DNA from 2 places in the Paenibacillus amylolyticus genome. Region 1 is predicted to be linked to the other one. Evidence: predicted binding sites of a transcription regulator. Region 1 holds the regulator's gene; the other holds the start of a gene.
What was found. The regulator Rex, encoded in region 1, represses fermentation and respiration genes when NADH is low (regulators of the CRP and FNR family bind a similar motif). The targets are predictions, from matches to a motif close to TTGTGAAATATTTCACAA.

Region 1 (9,639 bases):
GAGGTCAGGGTTATTTCAAATTACAGATGTATCCGCAGGCGATCATGCAGTTCTCCCGGGTTGTGACCGACCATCCGGAGAGTGCATTGACTCGTTTTTACCTGGCGCTCGCGTATCTGAATCTGGAACAAATGGCGGAAGCCGGGACACATTTGCAGCAGATCATGTACCTTAAGGGTTCACCTCGCTTGAAAGGGCTTGTATGTAACGCCCTGGGCTGTATTCAAGCCAAGCTTGCGAATCCCGAAGCTGCATGTTCACTCTTTGCACAGGCCCTTCAGTATGACCCGACATTGACCGAACCACTGTACAACATGGAAGCTTGCAGGTTGAACAGGGGAAAATTGCAATATGCTAATCAGCTGACGACCCTTCATTAAGCGGGAATTCGGCGACAAAAAAACGGTGTTCCCTCCTTTGGCATAGCGGCGGGGACACCGCTTTTTTGTTAGTTAATTTTCAAATCCCCTTTTTTTTGCTATGCTGTAACATAGACTGGAATGGAAGGGACCGTACATTGCAATGAAATTTGCCGTATTGGATTTCGAAACAACCGGCACGCAGTCCGACGGTGAGATTATACAGGCCGGACTTGCCATCATAGATCATGACTACAGCATAACTCAAATATATAGTTCTTATGTGAACCCTGGTGTACCGATTCCCCCGTTTATTTCGGGGTTAACGGGTATTACCAATGAAGATGTGGCGGACGCTCCTTCACTCGAAGAGATGATGATGGAGATGGTTCCGCTGCTTAATGATGTGGTGCTTGTTGGACACAACGTCGCTTTTGATTTTCACTTTTTGCAGAATGCTCTTGACCGTTGCGGTTATTTGCCGTTCACTGGCCGCATTCTGGACACAATTGATTTTCTGAAGATCACATTCCCATCACTGGGTTCATATCAACTCGGTTATGTGTCTTCCGAATTCGGATTTCAACATGATCGCCCTCACCAGGCAGACAGTGATGCACTGGCGACAGCCTATGTGCTACTCAAGTGTCTGGATGAGTTAAAGGAATTACCGCTCATAACGATTCAGCGCCTCAGTGACCTGTTTGCACCAGAAGACAGTGACTTGGGTTGGTTTTTGGACGGAATGCGCAGTGAGAAGGAAGCAGAGCCGATTCAGGACCTGGACGGACATACCTATTATCGTCAGCTTGCTCTTAATGTAAGTGATTGGACCGATATTGGTGCACCACGCGATGAGCGGGAGGCTAACCCCCTCGATGGTGTAAGCTTCGAACAGTTTATGGACCAGGTTCGGGAGAATCTGAAGGATACACTGGATCATTACGAAGAGCGTGAAGCGCAGACTCAGATGTTCAGCAGTGTAAGGCAAGCCCTGGATGAAGAGAAACATCTCTTGATCGAAGCTGGAACGGGTACCGGTAAATCTCTAGGGTATCTGTTGCCTGCTATTTACGAAAGTGTGAAGCAAGAACAGAAAGTTATGGTTAGCACGCATACGATCAATCTGCAGGAGCAATTGAGAGAGCGGGACATTCCGATGCTGACTCAAGTGGTTCCGTTCCCGTTTAAGGCTGCTGTATTCAAAGGACGTGGACATTACCTGTGCCTGCGCAAATTTGAACACAAAATCAATAAACGTGAATTCGCCACACCGAAAGAGGATTATTTCACAGCTGCTCAGATGATCGTCTGGCTTACGCAGACCGAAACCGGAGATGATGAGGAACTTAACCTTAGCGGACGCGGAGGGGACTTCTGGGAGACCGTACAGAGCGAATCCGAATCATGTCTGGGAAGATCCTGTCCATGGTTCCGTAAATGCTTCTACCATCGTGCCAAACATGAAGCAGGGTTGTCTGATATCGTAATCACCAATCACTCCAAATTATTTACGGATGTGAAAGCCGCGCATCAGCTGCTGCCAGCCTATGAGAGTCTTGTGATCGATGAGGCACATCATCTGGAGGATGTCGCTGGTAAACATCTTGGAATGCATATGAAATATTTCACCTTGGTTCATACACTGACCCGCCTATTTAAAGACAGTCGTAATGGACAGTTGCCTATGCTTCGTTCGCAGTTATCCGGGCATGAAAATTCGGTGCAATGGGGCTCCATGGTGGATCAGATGTTCCCGCTCGCTCTTGAAGTTAAGGAGCTGTGGGATCGTATGAGCGATGCCTTGTTTGGTCTGTTGCCTGAACGAAGTGATGCTTCACCGGGAGAGACGGGGCAATTTTCACTGCGTCTGAAAGCATCTCAGAAACCTGCAAAATGGCAGGAGTTGCAGGATCTGGAGAACCAGATCTATGTGACTCTGGGTGATTTGGTTCGCAAAGGGGACAAATTGCTGCTTGAAGTGAAAGAGGATCAGGATGATTATCAATCGGATAGTCTGATCACGGACATTACAGGACTGCTGAAAGATCTGACCACATTGAAGGAGAATCTACGTTTCTTCATGCGTATGGATGATGCCAAAACGGTGTACTGGATGGAAGCCAGCGGCCAATTCCGCAGCAAATCTCTCCAGCTGTATGCCGTACCTGTAGATGTGAGTGCACAACTTAAGGATTTATTTTTTGATAAAAAGAAAAGTGTTGTGCTTACATCGGCTACGCTTTCGGTAGATAAGTCATTCCAGTTCATGATTGAACAGCTTGGCTTGCAGGAAGCGGCCGAGAACAATCGGCTGTTAACGTCGATGTTGCCATCACCTTTCAACTATCGCGATCAGTCACTTCTGGTGATTCCGCGTGATTTCCCGAGTGTGAAGGGAAGTGTGGGTGATGCGCACTTTGTTAATATGCTGGTGCAATCACTTGCAGAGACGGCAATTGCTACGCGTGGACGCATGATGGTTCTGTTTACTTCATACAAGATGCTGCGACAGGTCTATGATCCGCTGAAGGAGGCACTGTCTGGCAACGACATCTCGTTGCTTGGGCAAGGCGTTGACAGTGGAAGTCGTTCCAAATTGACTCGCAGGTTTCAAGATGCCAAAGCAACGGTACTTCTGGGCACAAGCAGCTTCTGGGAGGGTGTAGATATCCCGGGAGAGGCCCTAACCTGTCTCGCTATTGTTCGACTGCCTTTCCAGCCACCGAATCATCCGTTGGTGGAAGCCAAGAGTGAGTTGCTTCAGGAACAGAAGAAAAATCCGTTCATGAAACTGTCCGTGCCACAAGCGGTCATCCGTTTCAAACAGGGATTTGGCCGATTGGTGCGTACAGCAAAGGACAGAGGAATTGTCATTGTTTATGATACACGGGTGATTGAAGCGTATTATGGTAAATTCTTTTTGTATTCATTACCTGGTCCCAAAATGGAGCATATGCTCACGGAGCAGATGGTTCCACGAATCACCGAGTGGTTGGAAAAACCTGCTAATGAACAAAAATAATGGTTGTTTTGTTCGTTATATCATTGCATGACACTATCGTTTGGCGTTAAACTTTATTAGATATTTCCGTATCCGATTAAAGCAGTTGCACGTAAGAACTTATAACCCAAATTACAAGGAGCATTCTGTATAAAATGTCACGTTTATCTTTGAGTTTTATACAGAATGCTCATCTTTTCATCTATTATTTTATCGTGGCCTTGGTAAGGGGGAGCAAGAATGAAATCGGATAAAATTTCGGAAGCGGTGGTACGACGTCTGCCTGTATACTTGCGTTATTTGAACGAGTTGCATCAGCGTGAGGTGGCTACTGTTTCTTCTCAAGAGCTTGGACAGAGGCTGGATCTGAATCCGGCCCAAATTCGTAAAGACCTGGCTTACTTCGGTGATTTTGGTCGTAAAGGGATCGGGTATGATGTATCCTATCTGATCGAGAAAATTCGTCACATTCTCAAAATCGATCAGCAAATTAATGTAGCTCTGGTAGGAGCGGGTAACCTCGGTCAAGCCTTGTCCAACTACAACGCATATCTGAAAGACAACATGAAGATTGTTGCTGTATTTGATGCATATGGACCGAAGATAGGTAGTCAAATCAACAGTTTGACGGTAAAACCAATGGATGAATTGACGGAAGCGGTTAAAATGGAAAACATTCGCATCGGAATTATCACGGTTCCGGATACGGAAGCCCAAAATGTAGCCGATCAGCTTATTGAATCAGGAATTGAAGCGATCCTTAATTTTGCACCAACCATTCTAAAAACACCGCCGCATATCCGCATTCACCATGCTGACTTTACAACAGATCTGCTTAGTTTGGCCTATTACTTGGATACTGGAAAGGACGACGAGGAAGATGACAACAAATAGATGGGTAATTCACAATGGCAAATTTGCTGTTAATGAAGGCGGCACAACATGGAACGTGGTCCACGGATACATGGTTGTTGAGAATGACAAGATTGTGCATATTGGTGAGACATTGCCGGATGAAGACAAAAATTGTACCAAAGTGGATGGAAAAGGACTGTTCTTCCTGCCGGGTCTGATCAATACGCATGGTCATGCAGCGATGTCGTTGCTCAGAGGGCACGGAGACGATCTTGCATTGCAAGTATGGTTGCAGGAAAAAATGTGGCCGATGGAAGCGAAAATGACTTCAGAAGACGTATATTGGGGAACTTCGCTATCGGTGCTTGAAATGTTGAAAGGCGGAACTACAGCTTTCCTGGACATGTACGATCACATGGATCAAGTTGCCAAAGTTGTGGAGCAATCCGGCGTTAGAGCAGCACTGGCACGTGGTGTAATCGGGTTGTGCTCGGAGGAAGAACAATTGCGGAAGCTGGAGGAGTCGGCTGCGTTTGCGCGTGAGTGGAATGGACAGGCAGATGGTCGCATTACAACCGTAATCTCGCCACATGCACCATATACATGCCCTCCTGACTACATAGAGAAGCTTGTGCAGGTCGCGAACGACCTAAACCTTCCCCTTCATACACATATGTCGGAAACGCTTCGTGAAGTCGAGCAGAACGTGGCTGATTATGGACTGCGTCCTGTGGCACATCTGGAGAAACTGGGCTTTTTCTCTCGTCCATCCCTGGTTGCACATGCGGTGCATCTGAATGATGAAGAGATTGAGATTCTGGCCCGTCATGATGTGGCTGTATCCCATAACCCGGGAAGTAACCTGAAACTCGCTTCCGGTGTTGCGCGGGTACCTGCGTTGCTGAAAGCAGGAGTTACCGTGTCACTCGGAACAGACGGACCGGCAAGCAACAACAACCTGGATATGTTCGAGGAAATGAGACTGGCTGCATTGATCCACAAAGGTGTATCTGGTGACCCGACGGCAGTGCCAGCAGGCGAAGCGTTATTACTCGGAACGTCATACGGTGCCAAATCCATCTTCTTGAATAATACCGGAGCACTTCAGGTTGGCATGAAGGCTGATTTTATCGCCCTTAACATTGAACAGGCACATTTCTATCCACATACAGACCTGATCTCACATACGATCTACTCGGCTTCTGCCAAAGATGTTGAACACGTATGGGTGGATGGAAAACAAGTAGTGAAACATGGCGAATGTCTGACGCTGGATGAAGAACGCATTTTGCGTGAGTCTCAATTGGCATTTGATGGTCTGCTTGCTCGTTAATTGCAGGACAGCATCATAGGGAAAGGAAGTTCGGCTTTTGAAGAAAAAAAAGAAGTGGATATGGATTTCGCTGCTTGCACTGGTTCTGATTCTGTTTGGACTTCAGCGTTATTACGTTCATGTCACGCAGGACCAACGCAAGGAAGAAGCGCTCGCCATACAAGCAGCACAGGAGCAACTGGGCATTACATCCTATGATGAATTGCGTAAGTACATCTGGGGAGACAAAGAAGGCTCTGACAACATCTACTGGACCCTGATCGGCAAAAACAAGGATAACCAGGATGTTATGGTCTGGGTTAAGTTCGACGCAAACAATCAACCGGTTAAGGGTGCAAACGCTGTACACAGTGAGCTGCTGCAGAATGGCATGTCCGAAGCGCAGATACGCAATCGCTTCAGTTCTGAAGTTCCTGCCGGTGAGATTAAACGAATCATGCCCGGAGTTGTGAATGGAATATATGTGTGGCAAGTGTATTATAAAGACGGTACGCATAACCACTATCGCTTTTATCGTTTTAGCAACGGAGAACAGGTGGACCTGGTCTATACACTCCCGAACAGCTAGAACAAATAGAGCGACATAACTAGAGAATTAAAGAAATGAAAGAACCGGCAGACGGATATCCGACTGAACCGGTTCTTTGTGTTGTCTGTAAACATTTTTGATTTAAATAGTTAAAATTAATAATTTATTCATATTTTCGCCTTCGAAATTGTATATACGATGTGATATACTCAGATATGTACTCAAAGTTATATTCAAAACAAATAATCCTGTCGAAATTCTCGCAGGAGTCAATGTGCACATATTCGTATATACCAATAAGCCAGTAGGTTGGGCCAAAATCTGGGAGGGGTAATTCACTTGAAGCTAAAAGTATTGCCTATTGCTATAACTGCCGTCATTTCAGCCGTTGTGTTGTTTGGAGGTTGGTTTGTATATCGTCAGGTGGCTGTGCAGAATCCGATTGAAAAAATGGTAACCCAGTACGATGGAGTCAATGACGTTCAATTAACTATTAACCGCAATGACGTACAATTGAAACTTGATCTGCAACCTGATGTTGATTTGGGCAGACTGGTACAATATATTCACAAAGAAGGACAGACCCTGATTGGAACACGCTCACTAAAGTTGGATGTTGTGGATCATTCCAGTGAAGCACTGGAAAGTTGGTGGGGTGATGCGATGTTCACCGTAGCTCAGGCGATGGAGAACAAGCAATACACCGAGATTACACCAACGTTGTCAAAGATGGCGACGAATGGAATTAAGGTAAATACAGCGATGGATGACAACAATGTATATGTCAGTCTCAGAGACGGAGATGCCAGCAAGTTTATTATTCTGCCGCGTGTGCCCGGTCAGATAGGAGTGTGGCCTAATGCCTAAGTGGACAAAAGAAGTTGCCATCGGATTTTTTCCCGTATTGATTATTTTCCTTGCTTTTACTGGTGTTAATATTGTTCCGATCCTGATTGCAGCAGTGCTTGTCGGAGCTTTGCTGTTCATGATGCAAATGCGTGGCGGGATTACAGTAGGCGCTGCACAGGAACGTAAACGGAAGAAAAAAGGACCTTCCAAGCTTACTTTTGAAGAAATTGGTGGACAGGACAGTGCTAAGCAGGAATTGCGTGAAGCGCTTGACTTTCTCATCAAACATGAAGAAATCCGGAAGTTCGGGATTCGCCCGTTAAAAGGGATCTTGCTGACGGGCCCTCCAGGGACAGGGAAAACGTTGATGGCCAAGGCTGCTGCCCATTACACCGATTCTATTTTTGTAGCAGCATCGGGTAGTGAGTTCGTGGAAATGTATGTTGGTGTGGGTGCCAGCAGAATTCGGGATTTGTTCAAGGACGCGAGAACTCGTGCCACCAAGGAAAATAAGGAAAACGCTATTATCTTTATCGATGAAATCGATGTCATCGGGGGGAAACGTGAGGGTGGTCAACAGCGTGAATATGATCAGACCCTGAATCAGCTCCTGACGGAAATGGATGGAATCTATTCTTCCGATACGCCAAGAATTCTGGTTATCGCTGCAACAAACCGCAAAGAGATGCTGGATAGCGCCCTGACGCGACCGGGACGTTTTGACCGCCACATTCAAGTGGACTTGCCTGACAAAAAGGGCAGAAAGCATATTCTGGAACTGCATGCGGTGAACAAACCTCTGTTGAAGGAAGTTAATCTGGAGAAAACAGCGGAAGAATCATATGGTTTCTCCGGTGCACAGCTCGAAAGTGTGATGAACGAAGCAGCAATATACGCCATGAGAGACGGGCTGTTAAACATCGAACAGCGGCATTTATCCCTGGCTATTGATAAAGTCATGATGGGTGAGAAGACAGACCGTGAGTCGAGCGTGGAAGAGAAGAAAAGGGTCGCCATTCATGAGTTGGGACATGCCATTATGGCTGAACTCGTTCGTCCAGGCAGTGTTAGCCAGGTGGCACTTAGTCCGCGTGGTCAGGCGCTGGGATATGTACGTCATAACCCGCAACAGGAACAGTTCCTCTATACGAAGCGCTTTCTGGAAGAGCAGATCATGATTGCACTCGGAGGAGCAGCTGCGGAGGAAATGTACTACGGTGGTCGTTCCACAGGTTCACGCAATGACTTTGATCAGGCCACCAATGTTGTACAGACGATGATGGCTTCGGGGTTGACTTCACTTGGTATTGTGAACATGGATATGGTCACAACCGAGGAACTGATGCGAGAGAATAAATTAATTCTGCAAGAACTGATGGAACAGACAAAGCGGTTACTTGAAGAACAACGGACAATTTTCGACAATTCACTCGACATCTTGATTCGTGAGGAAGTTTTGTCTGGCGAGCAATTTCGTTGTCAATTTCGTGACAGTGCCCTTCTACCAGCATAATTTATTTATGCTGGTTATTTTTTTTTACATTTCACTCGTGCTAAGATATTATTATATGTTGGGTCGAAATTTGTAATTTTCGGCGAACAGGGTACAATAGAGAAATAGAGAACCGAAAGGATGGAGCAGAACCATGTTTTTCAAAAAAATAGGAGTTGTCGGCGGCGGTACGATGGGGCAAGGTATTTCCCAGATGCTCGCAGCCAAAGGACTTGATGTGCTTCTCGTGGAGCATACAACACAAAAGCTGGATCATGCATATGACATGATCGAAACCAATCTGGATAAACAACTGGAGAAATGGGCGATTACAAAAGCGGAGAAGAAGTTGATTCTTTCCCGCATTACCAAGGTAGCTCATTTAGCTGAACTTGGAACTTGCGACATGGTCATTGAGACGATTTCAGAAGATCTGGATGCGAAAAAAGCAGTATTCAGCCAACTGGACCAAGTTTGTCCAAGCAATGTCATTCTGGCAAGTAATACATCCACGCTGAGTTTGACCGAGCTTGCAAGCTCGACCAAATACCCAGAGCGTGTTATTGGTATGCACTTTATTCACCCGGTATCCCGGGTTGATCTTGTAGAGATTATTCGTGGACTTAAAACTTCGGATACAACTTTCGAAGAGACCAGACGTTTTGTTGAAGAAGTAGCGGACAAAAAAGGAGTCATGATCTATGAATCACCTGGATTCGTAACTTCCCGCTTGATCTGTCTGCTGATTAACGAAGCGTTGCATGTATTGCAAGAAGGTGTTGCATCTGCTGAAGATATCGATGATGCAATGCGTATCGGATATAACTTCCAGCATGGACCACTCGAAATGGCTGACCGTTTCGGATTGGATTCTGTTGAAGCTGCACTCGAAAGAATGTTCCGTGAATTCGGAGAATTGAAATATCGTCCTTCTACAGTCCTGAAGAAAATGGTGCGTGCAGGACACCTGGGTGCCAAAACAGGCGAAGGATTCTTCAAGTACGACAAGGATGGTGACCGACTGTGAAAGTACTCGTAATTAATGCGGGGAGTTCCTCGCTCAAATATCAACTGTATAATATGACTGACGAATCTGTACTGGCTAAAGGTTTGGTAGAACGGATCGGAATGGATTCCTCCATTCTGACACATAAACCGACAGGCCGTGAGGATGTTACAGAAGTTAGTGAGATTCTGGAGCATACAACAGCGATCCGT
Region 2 (9,639 bases), 610 kb from region 1:
TTAAACCGCCAACAATAAATGCCCACAAGAACTGCATTACCTTTATCCCTCCTTTTCTATGGCTACGGCATGTGCAATACAAGGAATACTTTCACCCTGCTGGTACGAAATCGGAGATAACAGCGCCCCGGTAGCAACAACGAGCACCCGTTTAAGATCACCCTTCTGCATCCGGTTCAAAATGTGACCATAGGTGACGGTGGCAGAACATCCGCAGCCACTTCCCCCGGCAACCACATAAGGCTGTTTCTCCCGATCATAGATCATCAGGCCGCAGTCATTAAAAAGCGTCTGTTCCATTGGAATGCCTTCTTTTTGCAAAAGCTCTTTCGTAATTGGCAGACCGACGGAAGCCAGATCCCCGGTCACAATGAGATCATAATAGCCGGGTTCCAATCCCGTATCCCTGAAATGAGAGATTATAGTGTCGGCTGCTGCTGGCGCCATGGCTGAACCCATATTAAAGGGATCTTTGATGCCCAAATCCATAATGCGTCCAATGGTGGCTTTGGTAACAACGGGACCATCACCAGTACGGGAGACCACACCACACCCTGCTCCTGTGACGGTATATTGCGCATAAGGCGGCTTCTGTGAGCCATACTCCGTCGGATACCGAAATTGTTTCTCCACCGTACAGTTGTGGCTCACCGTTCCTGCAAGGACATAATCGCCAGCTCCGGAGTCAACAATCATGGACGCTAACGCTAACGTTTCCATGGAAGTAGAACAGGCTCCAAAGACACCCAAGTAAGGCACACCCAGTTTTCGCGCTGAAAAGGAACTGCTGATAATCTGGTTCATCAGATCTCCACCAACAAAAAATTGAAGCTCTTCCTTGGTGATATTTGCATTTATCAAAGCCAGTTGGGAGGCCTGTTCGAGCAGTTTACGTTCTCCCTTTTCCCACGTTTTCTCGCCGATCTCGAGGTTGTCGTAGACATAATCGAAATCAGATGACAGTGGACCCTCGCCTTCTTCTGGTCCTACAACTGCGGATTTACCGATGATCCGCGGACGATTCTCAAACTGCCATGTCTGGCGACCCAATCGTTTCACAGGTGCCCACCTCCAAATCCCAAAAAGGCATAAACGATCCCTACGACAAATGCTGCCACGACACCAAACACAATAACGGAACCAGCAAGTTTAAACATGTTGGCCCCTACACCGAGCACCAGTCCTTCAGCACGATGTTCCAGTGCAGCAGAACACATGGAATTGGCAAATCCGGTAACCGGTACAGCCGTTCCCGCTCCTGCCCATTGAGCCATTTTATCGTAAACGCCGAGACACGTTAGAATAACCGATATGAGAATCATGACTGCCACCGTAGGACTGGAAGCTTCCTTCGATGTCATGTCGAAACCGGCCATAAAAGCCTCTTGAATGGCCTGTCCAATCAAACAGACGGTACCCCCAACCAGAAATGCTTTGAGGCAATTTTTCAGGATTGGACGAGGCGGCTCATGTTTTTTTGCGACTTTTTTGTACTCCTTTTCATCCATGGACAGGGACGATGATTTTTTTTCGCTTCCGGATGTAGATTGAGCTGGCAAGTTACAAGACCTCCTCTATGTGAAAATGGTTCAAAGCTACGGCTGAATGCCAATGTGTGTAATCCTATATTCATTGTTTGTTAATAATCGGAAGGTTATGTATCCGGCGACAGACAGCATATGTTTCCAACAAGATTATGTTGTGAAAGCAAAGTGGGAATACGCCGGATCTGAGGACTTTTAGATAGTCTATAAATAAAGAAGAACAATCACGAGCAAGATAAAAAGAACGATAAACAGTACTTTTTCCGTGCCCTCTTCTGGAGGCTTCATTGGATATTTAGCTCCTTCCTGTAGACAGACAAACAAATATTGAAATAAGAACTTCACAAAATGATGACATCTCCTCCATATATTCATATTCATTGAAGTGGTATCAGGACTACGACTACAGCGGATAGAGTCATGAAACTTGGACACGGTAAGTGCCCAAAATATGCCTTAAATACGTGACATAAACATGGACAATCACTTGCGCAAGGTTCATACTGTAATGTGACCAGTGGTTAAATAACAAGTCCTCAGCATATTAAAGTGCGTGTTCAAAAAGATAAAAGACTTTTTGAACTACATCTTAAAGGACAACAGGCGGGTAGCCGTTCTACTGTGACCTGAAATACATACCAACAGAGGAGTTGTTGACACATGAATGAAAAAACGATGGATATGTTTCGTACGTTGACGGAATTTCCTTCAGCATCCGGTTTTGAACGTGAGCTTCGCGGCTGGATGAAAGATAAGTTTTCCGCTTATACCGATGAGTTCGTCCAGGATCGCCTGGGGAGTCTATTTGGTGTATTACGCGGGGAGGAATCCGGTCCTAAAGTTATGGTAGCCGGACACTTTGACGAAGTAGGTTTCATGACTACTGGCATTACCGAAACAGGTATGATCAAGTTCCGTCCACTGGGTGGATGGTGGAGTCAGGCTGTACTGTCTCAACGATTGGAAATCATCACACCTGATCGTCGGATTACCGGAGTTGTAGGTTCTACACCTGCACACTTGCTGGACGAGTCCCAGCGGAACAAACCTGTGGATCTGAATTCCATGTATCTCGATATTGGAGCAGACAACCGTGCGGAAGCAGAATCCTGGGGCATTCATCCAGGGATGCAGATCGTGCCGATCTGTGAATTTACGCCTATGGCGAACCCGAAAAAAATTATGGCCAAAGCGTGGGATAATCGTTACGGCGTAGGACTTGCACTTGAACTGGTTGAAGCGCTGCACAAGGAAAAACTGCCTAACACGCTTTATGCTGGTGCAACGGTTCAGGAAGAGCTGGGGCTTCGCGGTGCACGTACGGCGGCCAATCTGATTCAGCCTGATATCTTCTTTGCACTGGACTGTAGCGCGGCGAATGATATGACAGGTGACAAACAGTCATTTGGACATATCGGAGAAGGCGCATTGCTTCGTATTTTTGACCCGGGTATGTTCACCCATCGCGGAATGGTGGAATATGTTCAAGATACGGCTTCATCCAATCAGGTTAAAATGCAGTATTTCATCTCACCAGGTGGTACCGATGCAGGTCAAGTTCACCTGAGTGGCATTGGTGTACCATCAATAGTTGTTGGTATCTGCGCACGTTATATCCATACCTCTTCTTCCATCATTCATACGGATGACTACGATGCGGCCAAAGAACTGATCGTGAAACTGGTCAAAGGTCTTGATCGGACAACGATGAATACCATAATTAATAACGCGTAGTAAAGGTTAAACGGAAAGTCCTTAAATAGGATGTACCTGAAAGAGATGTCCCGTCAGACCGGGATGTCTCTTTTTTTGTAATCAACTAGATTAATAGGTCGAACATTATGGAGAATGCCACATAAGATATACGATAATGGAAGATCAATAACCAAACACCAACCAGTGGGGGACCTGTTATGGCAGTGGGAAGGAACGGAAAATCAAATAAAGGTTCTAACAAAAAACCAAACGCTGCTAACACCCTCCTTAATGGAAGCCTCAAAGGGAAAAATCTCGAACTGATTGTAGCGGCGCTATTGGTGAGCGGAAAGTTGAGAGTGGATGCCGTCACGTTGTTTCGTGAGGCTACATTGGTTGTAGAATTGGTTGGTCAATATAAAACACTTCAAAAGGTCACACCCTCCAATTCAGACAAACTGGTACAATTCCTGGATGAAACTGGCGGCGATATGACGCTTAATGATGTTATACAGGCATTTCAGCAGAGGATCAATTCTTAATGGCCAAGAAATGAGGTGGACATCATGTCCGAGTTTGATGGAACCGGGTTTGCCGAACTGTTAATTGTGCTTATTCTTGTTGTTTTATTTGTATTTGGCTCCTCCGATATTGAAAGTTTATCCAGCACTCCAACAGCGACTTGATCTCATAACCCTCTTCTCATGGCTTACAGGTAAAATAAGATAAGAGAAATACCAGTCCTTATGTAGGACTGGTATTTGGTCATTACAGAAATAATGGCGAGAACGCGAACCACGCCAAAATGAGTGTGAGCACAATGCAGACATTCTCTACAACGGCCCCACGCTTGGTCCCTGTACTCATCAGATTCACCCGTATGCGCCACTTGAGCGGTGGTAACGGACGAATACCCCGATTGGTGAGTGAATCGGCCAACAGATGCATCGCATATGCCGTGCCTCCCGCTACCCAGATCTCCGGGCCCTGCTGCTGGGTCGTGCTGTAGAGTAAACCAGCCCATACCGCAGTTCCATATAAGGTATGCGTTAATCCCCTATGAGTTAGCGTGGTGCACAGCATAAGCAGGCTGCCTGCAATCAGATTCCACGGTGCGAACGCGTGACCATAGAAAACCAGCCCAAGTCCAATCGCAAACATCAACACTTTGCGAAGCGAACGCGAAGGCAGGAATGACACAAGCGCAATGAGGATCGCAAGCAACAGGTTCCATGGTTTGGCATGAACATAGAAGTACACAAATACAGCTGTGGGCAACAGAATCGTCTGTAACAACCTGATCAGACTGTTAGGCAAGGCTCTGGATACCAGCAGCGAATTAGGCTCATCAATGTCAGGCAATAAAGAACCAATCAGAGCAACCGTAACTGCTGGCGCGGTCACTGGCATACCGGCCAACTGCAGAACAGAAAGCGACACGCCTGTCCCGATAATAAGGTGGGATCTTCCCATCATGATGCAAAAACGTCCTTTCGAAGAAATCGGGAACAATACGGCCCAGTTCCGATTTTACAACGAAAACAAAATAAGAACAATAGTTCGCATTTCTTATTTGTATGAAAATAAATATAACTTTCTGTGATGGGGCTCACACTATTATATTTATGACTCTTCTATCTTTATTAGTGAATTAAATCACATAAACTATCGTCAACTACTTGTATAATTTCAAATATAAACCACTAAAATTGTTGGTAATGTACAGCGTCTATCCAAGGAGGCATACACACATGAACGGAAAAAAAGAGAAACTCGTTATCATAGGTAACGGAATGGCAGGAATTAGTACCGTTGAGCAAATTTTAAAATTAACTACGCGATTTGATATTACCGTTTTTGGCACAGAGCCCTATCCTAACTACAACCGCATTATGTTGTCTTATGTACTGGAAGGAAGCAAAACACTGGACGATATCGTGCTGAACGACCTTCACTGGTATGAAGATTACGGCATTACGCTGCACACAGGCACAACGGTTACACGAATCGATGCCGAGACACACGAAGTTGTGACTGAAGATGGAACTCGCGTTCCTTATGACAAAATCATCATTGCAACAGGCTCCAACTCCTTCATTCTCCCCGTACCGGGACATGACAAAGAGGGTGTTGTTGGTTTTCGCGATATCGCCGATTGCAATGTCATGCTGGAAGCTGCTAAGCAGTATAAAAGAGCGGCCGTTATCGGGGGCGGACTGCTAGGCCTTGAAGCTGCCAAAGGGTTGGTACAACTTGGCATGGAAGTTACCGTAGTGCATCTGATGGAAGATCTGATGGAGCGTCAGCTTGATCCGCAAGCTTCATCCATGTTGAAGGCAGAACTCGAACGTCAGGGTATCCGGTTCAAGATGGGTGCGCAGACTTCCGAACTGCTGGGCGGCGAACGCGTTGAAGGGATACGTTTTGCAGATGATACGGTTCTGAATGTTGATTTTGTGGTCATGGCTGTAGGCATCAAACCCAATACGGCTGTAGCCCGCGAAAGCGGTATGGAAGTGAACCGGGGTATTGTCGTGAATGACTATATGCAGACTTCACTTGAGAATGTGTATTCGGTCGGGGAATGTACAGAGCACCGCGGGGTATGTTACGGCCTCGTTGCCCCATTGTTTGAACAAGGTATGATTCTGGCGAAACATATCTGCGGTGTGGAGACCGCTCCTTATGAAGGTTCAGTTGTATCCACGAAATTGAAAATTTCGGGTGTGGACGTGTTTTCAACTGGTGAATTCATCGACAGCCCAGAGCACACCGTCATTTCGCACAAAGATGACTGGAAACGGACCTACAAAAAAATTCTGCTTCGTGATAATAAAATGGTCGGCGCTGTTCTCTTCGGTGACATTACGGATTCTGCCGAATTGCAGAAACTGATTAAAAATCAAACCGAAATGACCGAAGAATTGTATGGTTCACTCATGGGTACAGGCTGCGGCGGTCATAAGAAAGCAACCTCTGTTGAAACGATGCCCGAGGACGAAATCGTCTGTGGATGTAACGGGGTAACCAAAGGAACCATTGTTGATGTAATTACAAACCAGGGCCTTACCACTGTTGATGAAATCAAAGCCTGTACCGGTGCAACACGCTCTTGTGGTGGGTGTAAACCGGTTGTGGAACAGATTCTGCAATATGTACTTGGAGACAGTTTCAGTACTGGGGCTAAACAGGGCATCTGCGGATGTACTTCCATGGGACGGGATGAGATTGTAGCCGAGATTCGTGAAAAAGGATTACAAACGACCAAAGAGGTCATGAATGTACTGGGTTGGAGTCAGCCAGAAGGTTGTTCCAAATGTCGTCCGGCGATCAACTACTACCTTGGCATGATTGCACCAGACACACACGAAGATGAGAAAGAATCCCGTTTTGTTAACGAACGGATGAACGCGAATATTCAAAAAGATGGAACGTATACGGTTGTACCTCGGATGTACGGCGGGGTGACTACACCAGCGGACCTCAAACGCATCGCTGACGTTTCAGTCAAATATGATGTGAAAGCAGTCAAAGTTACCGGCGGTCAGCGTCTCGACTTGATTGGTGTTAAAAAAGAAGATCTGACCAAAGTCTGGGCTGAACTGGATATGCCTTCAGGTTATGCATACGCCAAATCGCTGCGTACGGTCAAAACATGTGTCGGCTCCCAATTCTGCCGATTCGGTACACAGGATTCCATGGCCATGGGTGCTCGCATCGAACGTAAATTCGAACGTCTGGATCTGCCAGCCAAGTTTAAATATGCCGTCAACGGTTGTCCGCGAAACTGTGCAGAGGCATGTACCAAAGATATCGGTATCGTTGGTAACGACGGAGGCTGGGAGATCTTCATCGGTGGTAACGGCGGTATTAAAGCAAGACTGGCTGATCCCTTATGCAAAGTGAAAACGGATGAAGAGTTGATTGAACTGTGCGGCGCCATCATGCAATATTACCGCGAGACAGGTAACTATCTGGAACGGACGTCCGAGTGGGTGGAACGCATGGGTCTGGAGCATATTCGTTCGGTTGTTGTGGATAACCTTGAGGAACGTAAAGCGTTGATGCAGCGGATTGAATTTGCACTTGAGCATGTTGAAGAACCTTGGCAAAAAGCGATTCGCAATGAAGAAGGCCAAAGTAAAATGTTCCATGGCATCGAAGTATCAGCTCGTCCATAAGTAAGCTTGCAGATTAATACTGCCGGAATGTTAAATATAGATAAGGAGTGGTTTAAGATGACGACAAAACAATCAGGCACCTACTTCCCTGCCGGAGTAGTTGAAGAATTCCTGCCACGAATCGGAAGAGTAGTTGAGATTAAGGACCATCAGCTTGCTGTCTTTCTTGCATCGGATGGTACCATCTTCGCTGCGGATAATCACAACCCCCATCCTAAGGGTGGGCCGCTGGCTGAAGGCATCGTGTCCGGGCATTATCTGTACGATCCGCTGTATGATTGGAAAATTGACCTGACTACAGGTCTTGTGCAAGCACCGGACAACGGTCAAGTACAGATGTATCCGGTAAAGGTAGAGAACGGCCAGGTTTGGATCGAAATATAGCGAAACGTTCAAAGATTGATGCAAAATAATGGGGGAAACCGTGATGTATACACCAAGTGTTGAGGGAATTATTGAAGCTGCGGTTAAAAAACGGGATCAAATGAACGCAAGCCTGTCACGATATATGGTTGCTGCCTTGATGGCTGGTGCCTATGTAGGGCTTGGCATCGTTCTGATCTTCAGTATTGGTGCTCCGCTCCTAGCGGCACAGTCACCACTGCAAACCATGTTGATGGGCATGTCCTTCGGACTCGCGCTCACGCTGGTCATCTTTGCCGGATCGGAACTGTTTACAGGTAACAATATGTTCTTTACCATGAGTACACTGGCAGGCCGAACCACAGTGAATGAAACGCTGAAGAACTGGGGGCTCGTCTTTGTTGGTAACCTGCTCGGCGCAATTCTATTAAGTCTACTCATTGTCGGTAGCGGCCTGTTCAAAACGGCCACACCGGAACATCTGTTATTCGTTGTCTCTGCCAAAAAGATGGCGGCGCCCGTGTCTGAGTTGTTCTTCCGAGGCATTCTCTGTAACTGGCTCGTCTGTCTGGCGATCTGGATGGCAGCTCGCTCCAAAGAAGATATCGCCAAACTTGTTCTGATCTGGTGGTGTCTGTACGCATTTATCGCAAGTGGTTATGAGCACAGTGTTGCCAATATGACTTTGCTGTCTTTATCCTGGTTGCTGCCAAACCACCCGGATACAATCACGATGGCAGGCTGGTTCCATAACATGATTCCGGTAACGCTTGGTAATATTATCGGCGGTGCCCTCTTTGTTGGAATGGCGTATTGGTATACTTCTCCGGTACGTAAAAAGTCATAATTCTTGATTCAACTGCACTTATGTAGCCTAGAGCACAACATCTACACACACTGAAGCCACGATGGATGCCGAACTCACGTTCAGTCACACATCGTGGCTTTTTATTGTTTGTCGATAAGCTGCTACTCTCTTGTACGTTTCCCTTTCATCCTCTCGTCCTTCTATAGAGAATTAAAACTTCATTTTACCTTCGTCGCTATCCGCGTTAATCCACAGTTGACATAACTGGCGTATAGTCGACTCATACTCACACTTATACTCAACCAGCAAAGGATGATCGCTTATATGGGAATTCACACATACTTCAGGTCACTGAATGATCTTGAACGTATTATTCGTACACCTGGCAAATTCAAATTCGAAGAACACAGCGTATCCGCCCATTCCTGGAAAGTCGTACAGTACGCCAAAACGCTCGCAGATATTGAGGAGCAACATGGAACCACCATCGATTGGAAGAAATTATACGAAATTACGAGCAGTCATGATTATGGCGAAATCTTCATCGGTGATATTAAAACACCCGTCAAACATTATTCACTGGAGCTTCGTTCGATGCTGCAAAAGGTGGAAGAAGGCATGGTTGAACATTTTATTAATGAAAATATTCCTGAAGAGTTCCAGCCTATTTTCCGCAGACAGCTGCGTGAGGGCAAAGACCAATCGGTTGAAGGACTGATTCTCGAAGTCGCAGACAAGATGGATCAAGTATATGAAGCCTTTGCTGAGCTCCAACGTGGCAATACGGAGAAAGAATTTATCGTTATGTACCGTTATGCCTTGGTCAAAATCAAAAATATCGACCTCCACTGTGTGCAGTATTTCCTGGAACAGATTCTCCCCGACATGATCGAAGAAGGTATCCGCTCCCCGTTTGATATTCGCAAAATAACCGAAGAAGCTCTGGCCCAGTAATCAGCTCAAGTCAACATGGTGCTCATCATCCATGGACAGGGCTTTTTTTCGTTCTTGCAATTGCAGTCGGTACTCGCTAGGGTACATGCCCGTT

Region 2: the regulator Rex is predicted to act here: its motif matches at 4,884-4,901, upstream of nirB (nitrite reductase large subunit NirB).

The regions. Positions count from the first base shown of each region.
Region 1 is NZ_CP145892.1:4,257,101-4,266,739, reverse strand. Features, by position in the region: gene V6668_RS18835 (tetratricopeptide repeat protein) at 1-380, shown strand, start outside; gene dinG (ATP-dependent DNA helicase DinG) at 523-3,384, shown strand; gene V6668_RS18825 (redox-sensing transcriptional repressor Rex) at 3,604-4,257, shown strand; gene V6668_RS18820 (amidohydrolase) at 4,244-5,551, shown strand; gene V6668_RS18815 (DUF5590 domain-containing protein) at 5,589-6,119, shown strand; gene V6668_RS18810 (hypothetical protein) at 6,420-6,947, shown strand; gene V6668_RS18805 (AAA family ATPase) at 6,940-8,442, shown strand; gene V6668_RS18800 (3-hydroxyacyl-CoA dehydrogenase family protein) at 8,576-9,448, shown strand; gene V6668_RS18795 (acetate/propionate family kinase) at 9,445-9,639, shown strand, end outside.
Region 2 is NZ_CP145892.1:4,866,939-4,876,577, forward strand. Features, by position in the region: gene spoVAE (stage V sporulation protein AE) at 1-37, opposite strand, end outside; gene spoVAD (stage V sporulation protein AD) at 43-1,059, opposite strand; gene spoVAC (stage V sporulation protein AC) at 1,056-1,559, opposite strand; gene V6668_RS21675 (M42 family metallopeptidase) at 2,205-3,278, shown strand; gene V6668_RS21680 (hypothetical protein) at 3,458-3,781, shown strand; gene V6668_RS21685 (metal-dependent hydrolase) at 4,008-4,715, opposite strand; gene nirB (nitrite reductase large subunit NirB) at 4,991-7,420, shown strand; gene nirD (nitrite reductase small subunit NirD) at 7,478-7,804, shown strand; gene V6668_RS21700 (formate/nitrite transporter family protein) at 7,848-8,630, shown strand; gene V6668_RS21705 (YfbR-like 5'-deoxynucleotidase) at 8,916-9,545, shown strand; gene V6668_RS21710 (response regulator transcription factor) at 9,546-9,639, opposite strand, start outside.